2 regions of the Anaerobacillus sp. CMMVII genome follow, and region 2 is predicted to be linked to the other one. Evidence: riboswitches for the same ligand, from Rfam matches in the RefSeq annotation. Region 2 holds a riboswitch; the other holds the start of a gene.
What was found. A riboswitch is a leader RNA that binds a small molecule or an ion and turns the genes downstream of it on or off. The one in region 2 is predicted to bind thiamine pyrophosphate.
Positions count from the first base shown of each region.

Region 1 (3,758 bases), on a different contig from region 2:
GGAGGTGCAATCATGGCACGTAAATGTGTAATTACTGGAAGACAAGCTCGTACAGGAAACAAACGTTCTCACGCATTGAACAAAACAAAGCGTAAGTGGGGCGTAAACGTACAAAAAGTACGTATTATGGTAGATGGAAAGCCAAAGCGTGTATACGTTTCTGCTAGAGCTTTAAAATCTGGCAAAGTTGAACGCGTATAATTTGAAAAACGGCTTGTAGTCAATTTTATTGGCGAAGGCCTTCGTTTTTCTTATACTTAAAACTTAAATTTTACCCGGGTAAAATTTATTATTTCCATAGCGCAAACAAAAAAGCACCTACGTGGTGCTTTTTTGTTAACCTTTTTTAAATGAATTCAAAATCACCCTTACAAATCCACCCAAAAATTTAGGTAGCTTAATCGTATAAAATTTCATAAATTTCCCTCCTCGACATGAGTTTGTCGTCTACGGCACTACAAATGAATAAAGTATTAAAAGTCCTCAGTTATTAATAAGTATATTCAGCATTTCTGAAATAGTACCTATTTTTTTACTAAGTTGAGTGAATTTCATAATTACCTTAACTGAGCTATATCAACTAGATAGCGAAAATATTGAATTATGAAATTCATAAAGTTACAAGTACTTCTAAATTTATTCATTCCTCACTTCTCGCTAGACTTAAGCCTATTTTTATACAATTCATTTTATAACCTTGATAGTTTGTCTAATCGCAACTTTCTACCACTATTAATATGCCTGAGGAAAACGAATAAGTACCGATATCCAAAATTAATTCATTACTAATACATAGACTTGAACCACATTCTAATGTTGCAAGAGTTAAAGGGTATTTAAACCCTTGTAAGGTTAATCCTTCAATTTTTTCAAAAAACGAAAGAAATGACACGTACTTGTATTCACTTTTATTTATCGAGTACATACCTGGTTTTTTTAAAGTGATTTTATTTTTATTATCGATCATAAATACTGTAGTGGAACGATCAATGCTTCTTAATAACAACTGCAAATTAACTAGTCCATGGTCTAATCTACCACCAGTTGCACCAAAAACATTAATAATATCCGGCTTCTCCTTTAATGCATAGGATATAGCTAGCTCAAGGTCTGTTTCATCCTTTTGGGCAGGAAATTGTTTAAAACGTTGTTGTCTTATCTTATTCATTAATTTAGGTGACACCGAATCAAAATCACCTAGGACATAATCAGGTTCGATGTCGTAGCGCAATAGATGTTCTAATCCACGATCAACAGCTATCCAAATTTCATTTGAGTCGAGACGTAAAACAGGGAGACTTGAAAAAGGTCCCCCTGCCACAATGTTAATGTTCTTCATTATTTTTGATTTCCTTGAAGTAGTCTTGGTTCTGTATTAGACAACAGAACTAAAACAGCGGCACATAGTAAAAATGCAGGTAGCATATATGATGTATTATATATGATGGAATACCAGACAACGTTCATTCCTTCTGGAGCAAAACTACCAAACCAAACTACACCTGAGATAAAATGAACAATAAAACGAAGGAAAGAACCTAGGAAAACTCCTCCAACAATGACGAAAATACGTTTTGTTGACGACATCGTCGATGAAAAGCTGAATATTCCTGCAAAACCAACAACAGTATAAGCAAGCGCATAGTCTAAAAATATTTGCACTGGATGGAAGTAATATCCATAAAACATTTGGATAGCCCCAACTATAAAACCGGTAACTAAACCTGCCGATAATCCACGACGATATGCCATGAGTAATATTGGTACCATCGCTAGTGAGACAGAGCCACCATAACCCCAAAATCCTTTAATTGAAGCAAAATCTAAAATAATTGCTAATGCTGCCATCATGGCAATTTCAGTAAGATGTAAAACTGGCCTTTTCATATAACACCTCTTCTTTGAATGTAATTAATACCAAGTAGTTTTTTTCTTAATAAAAATTGAAACTCTATCATCATTCATTCTACTACTAGCTCAAACTATTGATCAAAAAAATAACTCAAGTAATAAGTGCTCCCCTTACTGGTCTAAAATCCCACGGCAAATTACGATTAGTTTCAACGTATTGGTAGGATTGTATACTTTTGAGGAAATACACTCTTTACTTGAGTTAACTTATATAACCTCCACTCCCTACGCAAGCACTAACTTACAGGTTCAATGGGTCAGAACGGCACTACGTTCCCTCTCAGTCCTTCTTAAGACTCCCCTTGTGGTTAAACTTTATTATTACCCTCTAATTGCTCTTATTGCTGCTGCTCGGTCCACTTCATTGTAAATAGCAGAACCAGCAACTAATACATTGGCCCCAGCCTCAACGCAAAGCTTTGCTGTCTCAACATTGACTCCACCATCTACCTCAATATCTATTGATAATCCTTTTGACTTAGCCATTTCACTGACCGCATAAATTTTCGGAAGTACTTGCTTGATAAACTTCTGTCCTCCAAAACCTGGATTCACTGTCATTAGCAACACCATATCCACATCATCAATAATATGTTGAAGGGTATCAACTGGAGTAGCTGGATTAAGAACAACGCCAGCTTTTACTCCCTGTTCTTTGATTAATTGAACTGTCCGATGCAAATGTGTACATGCCTCTACATGAACCGTAATAATATCCGCCCCTGCTTTCGCGAATTGTGGAATATATAAATCAGGGTTTTCAATCATTAAGTGAACGTCTAATGGCAATGTTGTTATTGGCCGAATCGCCTCGACAATCAGTGGACCAATGGTTATGTTTGGGACAAAGTGGCCATCCATGACATCAACATGAATATAATCCGCTCCTCCTCTTTCAACATCTTTGATTTCCTCTCCCAGTTTTGCAAAATCTGCAGATAGGATTGACGGTGCAATCTTAATCATCTTAGTACCTCCGTTTTTGTTGTTTTATCTCATCTAAAAAGCTTAAATAATCCTGGTATCGATAGGTGGTAATTTCCCCTGCTTCAACAGCTTGACGGACTTCACATTTAGGCTCGGATGAATGGGTACAGCCTCGAAACTTACAAAACTGCGCTCTTTCCCTCATCTCCGGAAAACAGTCAGACAGTTCTTCTGCTTCAATATCAGCAAATTCTAAAGAGCTAAAACCAGGTGTATCGGCAACTAAACCCGTACCAATTTGGATCAGTTCGACATGCCTTGTCGTATGCTTACCTCTTCCTAAGTGGGAAGAAATTTCATTTGTTTCAATTTCCAACTCAGGTTTCAACGAATTTAGTAAAGAAGATTTACCGACACCTGATTGCCCTGCAAAAACGCTCGTCTTACCATCTAGCCATGGTCTAACTTCTTCAATTAGCTCTTCCATGTATATTGACGTTGTAATACAGTGTAACCTAGGTTTTTGTAGTCGGTAATAAATTGATTTATTTCATCACGATGTTCAGGCTTCAATAAATCAATTTTGCTGACACAAATGATGGCTTCAATATTATTTGATTCTATATGAACCAAAAAGCGATTTAATAAAAGAGTACTAAACTTTGGTTCCATGGCTGAAAAAACTAAAATTGCCTGTTCTACATTCGCAATAGGGGGACGGATTAATTCATTGAACCGATCCTTTAACCCTAAAATATAACCGTCTGTTTTATTTTCAGCCTCAAAATTAACTATATCCCCCACTAAAGGAGTCAGCTTTTTTTTGCGAAAATTTCCTCTCGCACGACATTGATATATTTCTCCATGACTTTCCACATAATAAAATCCACTCAGCGCTTTAATTATCTTTCCTTCAGGCA
Region 1 is NZ_JACEHK010000016.1:48,376-52,133, reverse strand. Features, by position in the region: gene rpmB (50S ribosomal protein L28) at 13-201, shown strand; gene spoVM (stage V sporulation protein SpoVM) at 337-417, opposite strand; gene H1D32_RS20365 (thiamine diphosphokinase) at 710-1,339, opposite strand; gene thiT (energy-coupled thiamine transporter ThiT) at 1,339-1,887, opposite strand; TPP riboswitch at 2,116-2,224, opposite strand; gene rpe (ribulose-phosphate 3-epimerase) at 2,233-2,877, opposite strand; partial or broken gene rsgA (ribosome small subunit-dependent GTPase A) at 2,879-3,758, opposite strand, start outside.
Region 1: it holds a riboswitch for thiamine pyrophosphate, as region 2 does, so the genes downstream of both, thiT (energy-coupled thiamine transporter ThiT) here and H1D32_RS01810 (thiazole synthase) in region 2, are expected to answer to the same signal.

Region 2 (3,758 bases):
TTAGGAACTTTTACAATTATTTTAAACAACAGCATGTTAAATCCGGCAGTTCCCCATTTGATGAAGGTATTTGAAGCTGATGCGGTAGCTACCGGATGGGTAATTACAATCTTCATGGTAACGATGGGAATAACCATGCCATTAACCGGCTACTTAGGAGATAAATTCGGAAAGAAAAAGCTTTATTTGAGCGGTTTAGTAATCTTTATCATCGGCTCTATTTTAGGCTCGTTTTCTTGGGACCTTAGTTCCCTTATATTTTTCCGGGGCATTCAAGGAATCGCTGGTGGAATTATGATGCCATTATCAATGGCACTTATCTTTGAAGTATTTCCAAGACATGAGCGGGGACTTGCCACAGGTATCTGGGGCGTTGCAGCGATGATGGCGCCTACGATTGGGCCTACGATTGGTGGATTTATTATTGAATCTGGCAGTTGGCAGTGGCTCTTTTTAGTTAACGTACCAACAGGGGCTTTAGGAATTTTGATTGGTGCAATGTACTTAAAAAATACAAACAGAGTCCAAGGAATTACCTTCGATAAATGGGGATTTGCTTCAGTAACAGTGGGAGTAGGAGCAATCCTATATGCATTAGGGAGAGTTTCAGCAATAGAGCATCTAATACAACCTCTAAATCTTACATTAATAATTATTGGAATAGTCTCGCTATATCTCTTCGTAAAAATTGAAAACCATCAAGAGCAGCCATTATTAGATTTATCAATTTTTAAAAACAAGGCTTACACATATAGTGTCTGGATTTCAATTTCAACCTCATTAGCGTTATTCGGAGGAATCTTTCTAATACCTTTATTAATTCAACATGTGTACGGGTTAGGGCCGGTAGTCACAGGCCTAGTATTTTTACCAGCGGCGCTTTTCACCGGCATATTTATGACCATTGGAGGCCGACTTCTCGATCGAAAAGGACCATTACTTGTTGTTACTAGTGGTCTAGTCATGATCGCTGTCCCTACAATTGCTTTAGGATTTACAACAATGGAAACCTCTTTAGCTATGATTTTCTTACTCATGGCACTGCGAGGAATTGGTCAAGGCTTCTCAACCATGCCTGCGACAACTGCCGGAATGAATGCCATTCCAGAAAAATTTATTTCTAGAGGATCAGCAATGAACAACGTCTTAAGGCAAATTAGTTCAGCTCTAGGGATCGTCTTTATCTCAATCTATTATGAGGTTCGTAAAGTGCAAGTATTTCCTAATGTCGGGACAATGGAAGAAGCAAGTTTACAAGCGATTAATGAAGGGTTTTTGCTTTTAGGGGTAATCGCCATTCTAACGATACCACTAGGTTTGCTAATAGGCAGAGCTTCTGAAAAACAAGAACGTAAAACAACATTATCGGCGTAGGAAAAATATTAATTTCAAAACGATTTAGTATAGAAAGTTTTGAAAACTATGGTATGATAAACAAAATAATATGTTTTACAGCTACGGGAGCCTAGAGGACTAGGCTGAGAGGATGACTATTCCGTCACAGACCGTGAACCTGATCTGGATCATGCCAGCGGAGGGAAGACTGTGATTGTAAGTTTGATCTTTACATGTCTTTAAGGCCGCATCTAGATGATGTGGCTTTTTTCATGTTTAAAAACAACCCTTAGGAGGAGAAAAAATGGCAAAAGATTTATTGAATATTGGTGGAGTAGAGCTAAATAGTAGATTATTAATCGGAACAGGTAAATTTAATAACGATGCGCTCATTCCAGAGGTAATTAGTTCCTCAAAATCACAAGTAATAACTGTGGCGATGCGCCGTGTTGATTTTCAAACAAGCCAAGAAAACATCATGAAGTATATACCAAAAGAGATGATTCTTTTACCTAACACTTCAGGAGCTAGAACAGCAGAAGAAGCGGTTCGCATTGCAAGACTTGCTCGCGCTGCGGGCATGGGTAACTGGATAAAAATTGAGGTAATCTCAGATCAAAAATACTTATTGCCAGATAACTATGAAACAATTAAAGCAACGGAAATCTTAGCAAGTGAAGGATTTATTGTTTTACCTTACATGAGTCCTGACCTAATGGTAGCAAAGAAGTTAGAAGAAGTAGGAGCTGCGGCAGTTATGCCACTAGGAGCACCAATTGGCACAAACCGTGGTCTAAAAACAAAAGAGTTAATACAAATCTTAATTGAAGAATGCGAAAAGCCAGTAATCGTTGATGCCGGGATCGGTAAACCATCTCAAGCCTGTGAAGCAATGGAGATGGGGGCAGACGCAGTATTAGTCAATACAGCGATCGCAACGGCTGGTGACCCAGTAGCGATGGGAGAAGCCTTCAAAGCAGCAGTTCAAGCAGGCCGAACAGCTTATCTATCAGGAGTTGGAAGTGTAGCTAGACAAGCAAGAGCGTCATCACCACTGACAGGATTTTTATCAATATAATTTGCAGGTTTGAGTTAAGAGTTAAGAGTTGTGAACCGGAATGCTTCGAAGCAAAGCCTAAAATAACTCATAACTCAACCCTCATAACTCAAAACTAGGGAGGGGTTTTACCGTGAGTTTTTATTATGAATATGAAAAGTTAAAGGAATTGCCTTTTGAGAGTTATTTTCAAGGCTTTACTGAAATAGATGTTAAGAGAGTTTTGGCAAAGCAACGAATGACCCCTGAAGATTTACTTGTGCTGTTATCACCCGCGGCTGAAGGGTTATTAGAGGATATTGCTCAAAAAGCTCATGAATTAACAGTTCAGCATTTTGGAAAAACCATTTTACTTTTTAACCCAATTTATATTGCTGACCATTGTGTGAACCTTTGTACTTACTGTAGCTTTAGTGTGACGAACCAATTTCAACGTAGCAAGCTCTCAATGAAACAAATTGAAGTTGAAGCGAAAGCATTAGCAGACCTAGGTTTGAAGCACATCTTAGTGTTAACAGGTGAGTCCAAAACATCTACGCCTGTTTCATATATTGTTGAGGCTGTGAAAGTACTGAAAAAGTATTTTCCATCGGTAGCTATTGAAATTAACCCTTTAGATACTGATGAATATAAACAGTTAGCTGAAGCGGGGGTAGACGGCCTTACCGTTTATCAAGAAGTATATAATGAAGAAATCTATAAATCTGTTCACGTAAAAGGTCCAAAACGTGATTATCGTTATCGAATGGATACCCCTGAGCGTGGGTGTGAAGCAGGCATTCGCCAAATTAATGTTGGAGCTCTTTTAGGTCTTGATGATTGGAGAAAAGAAGCCTTTTTTGCAGCTATGCACGCAAGATACTTGCAAAGAAAATATTTAGATGCAGAAATCAGTTTATCCTTACCAAGAATTCGTCCACATCTTGGTGACTATCAACCAAGATCTATTGTCGAGGATCGTCACCTTGTTCAGGCGATTACAGCATTTAGATTATTTTTACCGCGAGCAGGAATTACATTATCGACAAGGGAACCTCAAGAATTGAGAGACAATCTTATATACTTAGGTGTCACGAAGATGTCAGCAGGTGCTAGTACTGAGGTTGGTGGCTATTCACAATGTGATACTGGTACAGCACAATTTGAAATCTCAGATGAACGATCATTAGCAGAAGTTCAACAAATGATACGAGATAAAGGCTACCAGCCAGTGTTGAAGGATTGGGAGCTATTAGTGTAAAAGGTGTGGAGGAGAGTTCACAGCTTAAACCTAAATAAAAAAGGGAAAAGATAAGCAACGAACGGAGTATGGAATATTACTCCGTTTTTTTGTTGTTTTAAAGAGATATAAGTCCGATATTTCTAG
Region 2 is NZ_JACEHK010000001.1:326,865-330,622, forward strand. Features, by position in the region: gene H1D32_RS01805 (MDR family MFS transporter) at 1-1,374, shown strand, start outside; TPP riboswitch at 1,448-1,558, shown strand; gene H1D32_RS01810 (thiazole synthase) at 1,640-2,413, shown strand; gene thiH (2-iminoacetate synthase ThiH) at 2,526-3,632, shown strand.